3 regions of the Paenibacillus sp. NMA1017 genome follow, and region 2 is predicted to be linked to each of the others. Evidence: riboswitches for the same ligand, from Rfam matches in the RefSeq annotation. Region 2 holds a riboswitch; each other region holds the start of a gene.
What was found. Region 2 has a riboswitch for thiamine pyrophosphate ahead of thiC (phosphomethylpyrimidine synthase ThiC). Riboswitches for the same ligand answer to the same signal wherever they lie in the genome.
Positions count from the first base shown of each region.

Region 1: it holds a riboswitch for thiamine pyrophosphate, as region 2 does, so the genes downstream of both, tenA (thiaminase II) here and thiC (phosphomethylpyrimidine synthase ThiC) in region 2, are expected to answer to the same signal.
Region 3: it holds a riboswitch for thiamine pyrophosphate, as region 2 does, so the genes downstream of both, AC5ELV_RS18675 (ECF transporter S component) here and thiC (phosphomethylpyrimidine synthase ThiC) in region 2, are expected to answer to the same signal.

Region 1 is NZ_JBZXYR010000005.1:263,394-267,697, reverse strand. Features, by position in the region: gene AC5ELV_RS15505 (NAD-dependent malic enzyme) at 1-849, shown strand, start outside; gene AC5ELV_RS15500 (AEC family transporter) at 923-1,876, shown strand; TPP riboswitch at 2,055-2,157, shown strand; gene tenA (thiaminase II) at 2,295-2,984, shown strand; gene thiM (hydroxyethylthiazole kinase) at 3,056-3,901, shown strand; gene thiD (bifunctional hydroxymethylpyrimidine kinase/phosphomethylpyrimidine kinase) at 3,898-4,304, shown strand, end outside.
Region 2 is NZ_JBZXYR010000010.1:121,666-125,969, forward strand. Features, by position in the region: gene AC5ELV_RS21065 (alpha/beta hydrolase) at 1-501, opposite strand, end outside; gene AC5ELV_RS21070 (IclR family transcriptional regulator) at 800-1,543, shown strand; TPP riboswitch at 1,699-1,811, shown strand; gene thiC (phosphomethylpyrimidine synthase ThiC) at 1,998-3,842, shown strand; gene AC5ELV_RS21080 (hypothetical protein) at 3,966-4,118, opposite strand.
Region 3 is NZ_JBZXYR010000008.1:60,472-64,775, forward strand. Features, by position in the region: gene AC5ELV_RS18670 (ABC transporter ATP-binding protein) at 1-1,286, opposite strand, end outside; gene AC5ELV_RS18675 (ECF transporter S component) at 1,286-1,882, opposite strand; TPP riboswitch at 2,132-2,241, opposite strand; gene AC5ELV_RS18680 (TatD family hydrolase) at 2,286-3,083, opposite strand; gene AC5ELV_RS18685 (polynucleotide kinase-phosphatase) at 3,104-4,304, opposite strand, start outside.

The DNA of each region.
Region 1 (4,304 bases), on a different contig from region 2:
ACCAAGATTCCGCTGCGTGAGCAAAAAGTAGTTGTCTTTGGCCCGGGGGCAGCAGGAATCGGCAACGCTGACCAAATTCGGGGAGCCATGATCGCGGATGGTCTTTCGGAGGAAGATTCATTCAAGCCATTTTGGGCTTTTGATTACCGCGGACTGTTAACGGACGATATGGAAGATGTCCTGGATTATCAGAAACCATATGTACGTAAAAAAGAAGAGGTCAGCTCATGGACGCGGTCGGATGACGGCAAAATACCACTGCTGGAGGTCATCCGTCAGGTGAAGCCTACTCTATTGATTGGAACTTCCGGTGTAGCAGGTGCCTTTTCAGAAGAGATTATCAAGGAAATGGCCAAGCATGTGGAACGCCCGATCATCATGCCCATGTCCAATCCTACAAACCTTGCCGAAGCGGTACCCGAGGATTTGATACAGTGGACCGATGGCAAAGCATTGATCGCTACCGGAAGTCCTTTTGAGCCCGTTACCTATAACGGTACGGAATTTGAAATTGGACAGGCGAACAATGCCTTTGTTTTCCCGGGACTAGGTCTGGGTGCGATTGTAGTGAAAGCCAAAAGGATTACGCCTGCCATGTTTTCAGCCGCAGCAGATGCCGTTGCCAATGGCGTGGATTCGAATAAGCCTGGCGGTGCGCTGCTCCCTCATATCCGAAAATTACGTGATGTTTCGTACGCTGTTGCGGTTGCGGTTGCGAAAGCCGCGATTCAGGATCAGGTAGCTCAAGCACACATTTCAAATGTGGAACAAGCTATACGAGATGCAATGTGGAAACCGGAATATACGAAGGTCAAAGCAGTGGAAAGTGTAATTCATCACCCTCACTAATGCCCCGTTTAGGAAAAATATTGCCTTGTTCAGACAGGCAGAATACGTCAGTTCAAGCGAGGAGAATCGATCTATGAGTGTCGGACATATCTTGTATATTTTGGTGCCGATTTTTTTCGTAATTATTTTAGGGTGGTTAGCGGGGCATTACAAAAGCTTTGATGCCTCTTCCTCCAAGGCCCTAAATGCACTGGTTACCAAATTTGCACTGCCTGCGCATCTATTCATCGGTATCACGACAACGGACAGGAAAGCACTCATCGAGCAATGGCCATTCCTGCTGGCTCTGTTCATTGGCATTGTCGTTTTTTTTGCCGTTCTCCTTCTACTGTCCCGCTTTGCGAGGAAGCAGTCAGTGAAGGATGCCGCCATGTTTGCTTTGAACTCAGCACAGCCTACCTTTGCTTTTATGGGTATCCCGGTGCTTGGAGCCATCTACGGTTCCTCTGCTGTCGCCATTCCGATTGCGCTTACGGGAATTGTAGTCAATGCCGTCCTTGACCCGGCGGCTACTATTATAGCTACCGTAGCCAGCCGGAATTCAGGCAAGGAACGGAACGGTCACCTCGGAAGGTTAATCTGGGACTCCATTCTTCATGGCTTAAAAGAACCGCTGGCGCTGGTTCCACTGATTGGTGTAATTTTGACCTTGTTCGGCTTCCATTCACCGGATTTGTTGAACAAATCGTTGAATCAAATCGGAGACATTACGTCCGGGGCCGCTTTATTCGCGGTCGGAGTGACCATTGGCGTACGCAACATTAGTTTTAGTGTAAGTGCCTTTGCCATCGCACTGTTAAAAACAATTGTACAGCCTTTATTAATGCTGCTGATCGCCTACCTGTGCGGTCTGTCGTCTGCAGATACTGTGAAGGCAGTTCTGCTCGTTTCCTTCCCGGGTTCAGCAGTCGCCGCTATGATCGCCACCCGTTTTGAAAGCCTGGAATCAGAAACAGCCTCCTCCTTTGTCATCAGTGCTGTCATATCGCTCGTTACACTCCCAGTACTGATTTCTCTTTTGGTATAAATTCTGATTTTTTAGACACTGGAGCCTGCCGCGAACTCCTTCGTGTAGACGGAACTGACCTTCTCCAGCACCTTTTCCCCTCGAAAGCCAACTTCAGCTCTGTCACTTGACCTTTGACCAGATAGACGTATGTTTGACATAGCGTATGAACGAATGTACAGTAATAGTCAAAAGAATAGAAGTCCACTAGGGGAGCCACTATGGCTGAGACAAGAACGTATCTTGGACCCTTTGAACCTGATCTAGTTCGCACTAGCGTAGGAAAGTGGAGCCTTTATATATAAGGTTTCAAGCGTTTTTTTTGCGTATTGGGCCTATTGTTGAAGCCGCTCCATTTTCCGGGGCGGCTTTTTAGCGTTGTTCCGGAATTGTATCCTTACAGGACTTCTTGCTCTTCAATTTGATGGAGGTGGGGAAATTGAGTTTTACACAAAAACTCCGTCGGCAGGCGGACGGCATTTTTCAAGCGATTTTTGAGCATCCCTTTGTGAGAGGTATTGCTGAAGGAAGTTTGACAAGGGGACAGCTGATTCACTATGTAAAACAGGACTTTGAATATTTGAACGCCTACATGCGGATATACGGCATCGCAATCTCCAAATGCACGAATCGGGAGGACATGGCTGTATTTAATGAACAAATCTCTTTTATTCTACACAGCGAGGTTCATCCGCATCAAAATTTCTGTGCTGTCGCAGGGGTGACCTATGAAGAGTTGCAGGGATATCCACTCGCTCCGTCGGCCCATCACTATATCCGTCACATGCTAACGGTCGCGCATGAGGGCAGCCTGGGCGAGATTTTGGCTGTGCTGCTGCCATGTATGTGGACGTATGCCGAGATTGGTCGCAGGCTGCTGGATGAAGTAAAGCCGGATGAGTCCCATCCGTTTTATGAATGGATGGGCTTCTATGGAGACCAGCTTGATGATACAACACTCAAGTTCCGAGAACGTGTAGATGCTTGGGCGGAAGACGCAACGGCTGCTGAGCGGGAGCGGATGATTGAGCATTTTATACTGAGCTGCCAGCTGGAATATAAGTTCTGGGACATGGCTTATAAGCAGGAAGAATGGCCGGTCCAGATGCAGGCAGCGGTCTTGGAATAGTCAGCCTGGCAATTCGATACATGAAGTACGGTTAATGCCCTGTTGAACCACCAACTATAGAGAGGATAATCATGATGAGTACATGGGAACAAAGTTATTCGGATCTCCTGACGAAGGTACAAAACAGCAAACCCCTCGTTCACAATATGACCAATGTGGTAGTCACCAACTTTACGGCCAACGGCCTGTATGCATTGGGCGCCTCCCCGGTGATGGCCTATGCACCCGAGGAAGTAGCAGACATGGCAAAAATAGCGGGTGCCGTTGTGTTAAACATCGGTACGCTGAACCGCGAACTGGTGGATGCCATGATCATTGCTGGACAATCAGCAAATGCACACGGTGTCCCAGTCCTGCTAGATCCGGTCGGTGCGGGAGCAACGAGCTTTAGAACTGAGTCGGCACTACGAATCCTGAGAGAAGTCAAAATCTCATTGGTGCGAGGCAATGCAGCCGAAGTCGCGCATCTTGTTGGAGAAGCCCGTGAGATTAAAGGCGTAGATGCTGGTGACAGTGCTGACAACGGCAATGTCGATCTGGCAATTCGGGCTGCTCGAACGCTCAATACAATGGTAGTCATCACTGGAAAAGAAGACGTCATTACCGATGGGGCCGAAGCACGAATGATTAGCGGTGGAGACGCGCTGCTCACGAAGGTAACCGGAGCAGGCTGCCTGCTGACCTCTGTGTTAGGTGCCTTTGCAGCTGTTGAACCCAACCTGCTGCTCGCAGGTACAGCAGGCTTGGCATTTTACGGTGCAGCAGCTTCCCGAGCCGCAGCATGCACCTCAGAGCTGGGGCCCGGCAGCTTCCAGATTGCCTTTCTCGACGAGCTCGCCAAACTACATACAGGTTCGCTGGAGGGGCATGTCACTGTCCGTGAAGCCGGAACAACCACAGCAGGTGGTGCTCGATGACAGACGTTCGTGTACCCAGAGCACTGACGATTGCCGGTTCGGACAGTGGCGGCGGGGCAGGAATTCAGGCCGACCTCAAAACCTTTCAAGAACTTGGCGTGTACGGCATGTCAGCTATTACGGCCATTACCGTACAGAATACCTTAGGGGTTCACGGCGTATATCCGCTGCCACCGGAAGCAACAGCGGAACAGATCAAAGCTGTAGGATTAGACCTTGGAGTGGATGCCCTGAAGACTGGCATGCTGTTTAATGCGGGCATCATCCGACTTGTGAGCGAGCAGATCCGAAAGTTCGGCTGGAAAAAGGTCGTCGTCGATCCCGTGATGATTGCCAAGGGAGGCGCTGAACTGCTGCAACTGGAAGCGGTGCAAGCTTTGAAGGACGACTTGCTCCCCTTGGC
Region 2 (4,304 bases):
TCCGAGAAGCTGCTGGGATTCCGCTTTGCCTCCGGTTGCGACTGCTTTGCTGTTTTGGGACGCGAATCCATAATCGAACATGACCACATTAAAGTTCAAACTGTGGGCATAATGCGCCAGATCATACATGGGAATCCAGCTTTCTTCGCGGTTAGCTCCATAACCATGGCTGAAAATAATCGTTTTCCGCGATTGATCCGCCGGGATATACCAGCCTTGTACCATGCGGCTACCATCCTTGGCAGGGAAGCTGACTTCCTCATAAGGCATGTTTTTGGCCTGCATCGGATTAGAGTACAGCGGCGCGACGGTAGGATTCGTAAGTACCCATGCGATGTAAGCATGCAAGGCAATAAAACAAAACAGCAGAAAAAAGACGACCGACAACAGCAGAGCAATCACAACGTGCTTGAACCGCAGCAGACGGGGATTAAAGAGTGGGGTGGACGGCTCCTGAACAGCGGTCTGTAGCTGAGAGTTGCGCTGGGATGTAGAAATCATGTAAGAGCCTCCTTATATAAAATTGATCTTCATTTCATAGAATTTAGGTATAATTCCACTTGAAAATGATAGTGTATATCCGTATAGATACCTATTATCGTATGATGGGGGTTATCCAAAGTCAACGCCTGAACCGGAAAAGTAAAAATGATGCAAAGAATTGTCGATGTTTGTTCTCGTTCTGTAATATGGTTGTCACAAAAACATCGGTTTACAGTAGCCGCGACTATTCTATATAATTTATGTAACCATGTTTCATAGTGTGAAACGAATATGGATACAAGAGGAGCGGTTCACGATGGAAGACCGTAAATTAACCGTTCGCGCTGTAGAGCGTGCACTTGATATATTGTTGTGTTTTACCGCAGATTCGGATCTTGGCCTGACGGAGATTGCCTCCAAAATTGGTCTACATAAAAGTACGGTTCATCGGCTGCTGACTACGTTGGAGGATCGGGGCTTTGTCGTTCGGAATGCCGAAACGGAAAAATATCGACTTGGCTTCCGCATTTGGGAGCTATCCACGCATTTGTCCCAAAGTGACGAGCCGGCGGTGTTGTTACAGCCTGCAATGGAAGGACTACGTGACCGTTTGGGCGAGACGGTCAGCTTGTACTTACGGGACGGCAGCATGCGTATTCGCATACAAGCCGTGCAGAGCAATCAGGCGATCCGCAGGGTTGCGCCTGTAGGTGCGCGTATGCCGCTGGCTGTAGGGGCCTCCAGCAAGGTGCTGGCAGCCTTTATGCCGCCGCAGGAGCTGGAAGCCCTACTAAGCGGGAATGAATGGCCGCCCTCGGTAGACCCGGAGGTCTATAAAGCCCAGCTGCAGGACATTCGCGAGAAGGGCTATGCGACCAGCTATGAAGAACGGGAGCCCGGGGCCGCTGCTGTGGCTGCGCCAATTGTGAACCGGAAGGGACAAGTCACTGCGGCTTTATCTGTATCCGGTCCGGTCAGTCGGCTTGCACCCGAGACGCTACATGACTTTGCTCCGATTTTGATCGAAGCGGCGAAGGAAATGGGGCTTATGCTTCCGTAACAAGAATAAATACAGTTGCAGCAAGCAAAGTGATTTGATGAGGAGCGTCTCCTTGCTAAATGGAACCTAGAAGGGTTGCCAAAGCCATAAATTTGAAGTAGTCTGATAAGGATGGCGGGATGTCTGTTATGTCCGCCTCATGTGAATAGAAGTATCACAGTTACTGGGGGAGCCTGTAATGCCGGGCTGAGATGGAATCGTGCAAGATTCCGGACCCTTTGCACCTGATCTGGATCATACCAGCGTAGGGAAGTAATCGGCCATTGAAATGTATACGCAGCTGCTGTCTACGGTGACGCATTGGAATAGGATTATTCACATGTGCACGGTTTGGATAGCTGCCTCGTTAGATTAGCCGGTTCCCTGGGGAACCGGCTTTTTTGCATAGATCAGCGCCACCCTGGGAATGGTTCCGGATCGGTGTGTCATTTCATCGAAACGGGAGGAATGGACAATGAAGCCGACAAAAGTAGAAGGAACAAAAGGAACAGAATTGAAATCAGCAGAAGTAAGGTTGGCAGGAACAAGGGAAGTTGAGGTAGAGAGAACAAACGGGGAGCAAGCCAGTGGGGTAACGCCCTTTCCAGGGAGCCGTAAGGTATATATTCAAGGCTCGCGGCCGGACATTGCCGTGCCAGAGCGGGAAATTGCTCTCCATCCTACACATACGCCGCAGGGCATAGAGCATCATGAGCCATTGCGTGTGTACGATACAAGCGGTCCCATGACTGACGAAGCCTATCAGGTCGATATCCGTCAGGGTCTGCCTCCACTACGGCGAGCTTGGGCACTGGAACGGGGTGATGTGGAGGCTTACGAGGGACGCGCCGTCAAACCGGAGGATAATGGACTCAAACCTGGCTCCAAACGGGAGACAGTTGAATTTCCCGGCGTGACCAACCGTCCGCTTCGTGCTTCGCAAGGTCGTACAGTGACGCAAATGCATTATGCACGGCAAGGGATCATTACGCCCGAAATGGAATTTGCGGCGATCCGCGAAGGGCTCGAGCCTGAGTTTGTACGGCAGGAATTGGCGGCTGGACGAGCCATTTTGCCTTCGAATATCAATCACCCGGAAAGTGAGCCAATGGTCATTGGGCGTCATTTTCACGTGAAGATCAATGCGAACATTGGTAATTCTGCGGTTACCTCCTCGATCGAGGAGGAAGTGGAGAAAATGACCTGGGCTGTGCGTTGGGGCTCGGATACAGTTATGGACCTGTCCACAGGCCGTAATATCCATACCACACGTGAATGGATCATTCGGAATTCTCCTGTACCGATTGGGACTGTGCCGCTGTATCAGGCACTTGAAAAGGTGAACGGTGAAGCAGAGGCGCTGACGTGGGAGTTGTATCGCGATACGCTGATTGAGCAGGCGGAGCAGGGAGTGGACTATTTTACAATTCATGCGGGTGTATTGCTGCGGTATATACCGATGACGGCGAATAGAATGACGGGAATTGTATCCCGTGGCGGGTCGATCATGGCAGCCTGGTGCCTTGCGCACCATCAGGAGAATTTTTTGTATACACATTTTGAAGAAATCTGCGAAATTATGAAAGCCTATGATGTGGCCTTTTCTCTCGGGGATGGTCTACGTCCGGGTAGTATCTATGATGCGAATGATGAAGCACAGTTTGCTGAGCTGGAAACGTTGGGTGAGTTAACGCAAATCGCATGGAAGCATGATGTTCAGGTCATGATTGAAGGACCGGGACATGTCCCTATGCATAAAATCAAAGAGAATGTGGATTTACAAATGGAGATTTGTAAGGAAGCTCCTTTCTATACCTTGGGACCGCTCACGACGGATATTGCCCCCGGATATGATCATATTACCTCAGCCATCGGGGCGGCGATGATCGGTTGGTTCGGGACGTCCATGCTGTGCTATGTTACGCCTAAGGAGCATTTGGGTCTGCCCAATAAGGATGATGTCCGCGAGGGTGTCATTACCTACAAAATTGCGGCGCATGCTGCCGATCTGGCGAAGGGACATCCACGGGCGCAGCAGCGGGATGATGCTTTGTCCAAGGCACGCTTTGAGTTTCGCTGGCGGGATCAGTTCAATCTGTCGCTTGATCCCGAGCGGGCCTTGTCCTACCATGATGAAACGCTACCGGCAGAGGGCGCCAAGGAAGCACACTTTTGCTCGATGTGCGGCCCCAAATTTTGTAGTATGCGTATCACGCAGGACATTCGCGCCTATGCAGCGGATAAGGGGCTGAACACTCAAGAAGCAGTAGCTGCCGGGATGCGTGAGAAGGCAGAGCAGTATCGGGATGGCGGTCAGTAAAACGAATGTGTGAGTTTAGGAACGCATGAATTAAAAAAAGCCGTGGTTCTCTACAGTCGATGTAGGGAACTACGGCTTTTTGGCTTATGTAAAGCGAGATCATGCAACCAGATAAACGACGCCTTATTTTTTACCCATTTTTTCATTCAAAATGTCCTGAAAGCTGAGTTTCTTCTCCGAGCTATCTTCTTTCTTCTGCATACTCACCGCGTTGGCACGTTGGTATTGGTGGTGAAAGGGCATCAGGGTGTGGACGGTTAAGTTCATTGTATTCATGTAGGTCATTCCTCCAATTCCATATTGTCAAATTCAGATTGAGTTGCTTAAGACGTCTGTATAGGACTATTTGTATGTACTTATGTCGTATTGCTATGTAGGTTGCTTGGTAATGTTTCAATCATTATAACCACATTTTTTCAAAGTAAAACGCTTTTGACATAAAACAGGAAGATGGTCATATGT
Region 3 (4,304 bases), on a different contig from region 2:
GCATCATGCCCAAAGGTCGGTTCATCGAGCAGCAGCACTTCCGGCTCACGAATCATAGCCGTAGCAATACTCAACCGCCTTTTTTGGCCTAACGAAAGCTGATACGGATGACGCTCGTCCAGCCGCTCCAGTCCGAACTGTACAAGCATCCGATCGACCCGTTCCCGGCACTGTTCGGCGCTAAACAAGCTCTTGGGTAACGAATACTCTAGTTCCTTTCGTACGGTGTGTGCTACGAATTGCAGCTCGGGATTTTGAAACGCGAACCCGATACGCTCTGCCAGTTGTTCCGTACTGCCTGCCTCAACTCCGCACACGCTATAACGTCCCTGTGTGCGAAGTAAGCGCATCATGGAGAGCAACAGCGAGCTTTTGCCAGCCCCGTTTTCACCGACCACGCCAATCCAGTCGCCAGACTTCACCTGCGCATGCTCCACATAAATCACTGAACTTAAACTGCGGAGGCCGCTAAAATGTTCTAGCTCCAGCAAATTAGTCCCCGCACCATTCTGTTGCGTCACTGCTTCACTCCAACGTGGCGAAGACGATTCATTCCATACTCCCGGATACCACACGCCGTACTCGGACAATGCCTGCCGATGCACATGAAATACTTCTTCGGCCCTTCCATCCGCAATGATCTCCCCTTGAGCAGAAAGCACCACAATCCGATCCACATCATGGACAATTTCATTAATTTTATGTTCCACGATCACCAGTGTCTGGTCTACCGAAATGTTGCGAATGGTATCCCACACCTGTGTAGTGCCTTCCTCGTCCAACAAAGCCGTCGGCTCATCCAGAAAAAGCACTTCTGGCTCCATAGCCAGCACAGACGCAATCGCCAGCCGCTGCTTCATTCCCTGTGACATGCTGCCAATGGGCATATGTATATCATCCGTCGATAGACCAACCTGTATCAGCAGCTCGCGAATACGGGATCGCATTTGCTCACGAGGAACCTGATTATTTTCCAACACAAAAGCCAGTTCCTCGTCTGCATAGGACATACAGAACTGCGTATCAGGATCTTGAAATACAATACCTGAGACACTTGGGATTACAGCAGCATCGCATTTCATAGGCACTTCTATCGTGCGTGGAATCAGACCACTTAACACTTGGAGCAGCGTTGATTTACCGCATCCACTCGGCCCCAGTAGCAGCAGCTTTTCCCCCTTGCGGACAGACAAAGACATATTGTGAAAAAGCAGTTCTTGCTCACCGGGGAATTTCAACCGTAGCCGGGTGATCGAAGCCACCACATCTTCGGTTGCCCGGCTCATCAATCCAGCCCCTTATAATCTTGTTCCGTTGCAGGCCTCAAACTTCGCGTGACTCCGGTTACCTCCAATGCCTTAGCCAGATAGAACGCGAATACCCCGGCAATCACAATACTGCCAATCATCCGAAATCCAATATACAAAACATAGTTCCAGGTCGATAGCTGATCAATATACCCGTAGCTGAAGTCTAGAATCAGAGAAGTGACAGCCGCCCCAGCCGCAGCTAGCGAAGCAACCCACAAGTTTGCGTTCCGATACAGAAAAGCTGCAAAAAACAGCTCCGCTCCCAAGCCTTGCAGCAGGCCATAATACAAAGTGGACATGCCCCATTCGCTTCCCAAAAAAGCACTGACCGTTGCCGCTGCCACCTCTGCCAAAATTGCAACACCCGGCTTGCGAATGATGAGATAAGCAAACGTGCCTGCCATAAACCACATGCCATACATCAGTTGCTCGGCGTGTAGACCAAATGGCTTCATCAAATCATAGGCAGGCCCCCATATTTTGTAGATCAACCCGAACACAACAGCGATCACAATCGTGACCAAAATATCCGTCAGTTTCAACCCTTTGGACGCTCTTACAGCAGTATTCATTATTGCGTGCTCCCCTTTTTCCTTATAGTTGGCCTCTTGGCCATAAAAAAAGCTTGCCTGGAGCTGAATCTCCAGGCAAGCTTTATGCGCAGTAAAAGGTAAAGCACCATACAAAACATCATTCGTCGATATGCCTTATATAACCAGTAGTCTAAACTACTACACTGATACCAAGCCAAGTCAGGGTCAAGGTAAAATGCTAGGACATACATTGAATCTATCGACAACCGCAAAAAAAAGCGGCATTCCTGTATAGTGTTCTTGGTTTCTCTACGCTGGCATTACCCAGATCAGATTTCACGGTCAGTGGCAAGGGCCACCCTCTCAGCCTGACTTTCTCAAGCTCCCGACAATGCTTTTTTAATTCACTATAATATATACCACATCTATGGCTTTGACAATCCTATAATCCGAAGAAACGCTTAGCTGTTTCCGTCGTCGCAATTTCGATCTCCATCATGCTACGGCCTGTGCACTCGGCAATCGTAGCGGCGATGTGAGCGAGATACATCGGCTCATTACGCCCTTCTTTGGGCTTCACGGGCAGATTACGCGGGGTCAGAAATGGAGCATCCGTTTCAATCATCAACCGGTCTAGCGGAATATCCCTAACCAGCTCACGCAGATGTTTGCCACGCCGTTCGTCGCAAATCCAGCCGGTGATCCCGATATACAGTCCCATTTCTACATACGTATGCAGTTCCTGTTCCGTGCCGGTAAAACAATGCACTACCACTTTATCGACAAGCCCTTGATACTCCCGCAGCATAGCGGCAAAGTCCTCATGTGCATCTCGTTCATGCAGAAATAACGGCATATTCAGCTCACCCGCCAGTTGGATTTGCTCCCCAAACCATCGGCGCTGCACATCACGCGGCGAAAAATCACGGTTATAGTCCAGTCCGCATTCCCCTATGGATACGACCTGTGGCTGACTCGCCAGCTGGCGGAGCTGCTGAATCGTATCTGCGCTGCAGTCTTTGGCATCATGGGGATGCACGCCAGCCGTCGTATACAGCTTGCCCGGATAACGGGCCGCATACTGAGCAGCCTCCCGACTGCCGCGGACACTGGTTCCAGTAATAATCAAAGGTGTAATCCCTACAGCCGCGGCTCTCTCTACCACCTGTTCCCGATCCGCATGAAACGAACGGTGCATCAAGTTCACACCAATATCAATTAACGGTGTACCCCTTTCCATCTCAATCCCTCCTTCGCAAACTACAATCTCGGGTCAATCGGCTCCGATTCCAGAGATAGCGCGGCAAGGACGCATTCATGAATACGATCTACCGTATCCTTACGGACAAAACGTTCCACGCCTTCCATACCAAGCGCTCCTTCCATCAGGGCATGACGCTCCTTTTTGTTCGTTCGACGCTGCTTCAGACGCTTTAAATTCTCAGGGGCAAGATAATCCATACCGTAAATGATATGCAAATACTTGCGGCCTCTCACCTTGATTGCAGGCTGAATCATCTTGTCCCGATTTTTCATCAAAAAGCGTTCCGGCTTGATCACAATCCCCTCATGACCATCCTCTGTCATCTCGTTCCACCAGCGAATAACCGCTTCCTCGCTTGCTTCGTCCGTGATGACGCGATACTCTGTCTCCATAAACAGGGAAGACAGCCCAGCCAGTTCTCTATTTTGCTCCATATGCCAAATATGAGAATGGTCGAAAAAAGTCTTTCCGCTGTGTGCCAGCGTATGAAACGGTGCGATACGAATTTCATCCAGACCGTCCACATCCCAGCAATATTTTTGAAAAGCCTCTTGAAACGTTACGGCATTCGCATACTTCTGTTCCATTTCCTCCAACCAGTCTCCAACTTCTCGACCTGCAACCTTCGCCTGCTCCAGCTTGTCTACCAGCTTACTGCGATCCAGCAGAGCTGCTTCCCCCACATGCGCATACTGTGCAGCAATCAGTTCCCGAGCCTTGAGATTCCACGGCACAATTTCCGCATCCAGCAACACAAAATCCGTCTGGTTCCGTTCAAAATATCCAGCAGTCCGTAGATCCACATTCAGCTTCTCTAGCACTTGCTTTCCAAGGCCTGGTTCAAAGAAAGGGCGCCCGCTTCGGCTGTAGATCGTGCCCAATGTCGGGTATCCTACATACTCGACAGCAGCCTGTTCGTTCTTGAATAATAGCAAAATAGCCCGGCTACCCATATGTTTTTTCTCGGCCACCATCGTTTGTACGCCTTGCCCGCGATAATAAGCCAGCGCCTCACGTGGATGCTCCAGATATCCTTCCTCTGCAGACACCGCTGGAGCAGGACTCATCGTCGGTGGGATATACACCAGCTCCTCCATGGGTACAGTTACATGTGACACGGTATCTATAGCGGATTTGATCCATTCTCCTTGTACGCGTACTTCGCCATACGATTCCGTCAGCACACTGTAACCAGCG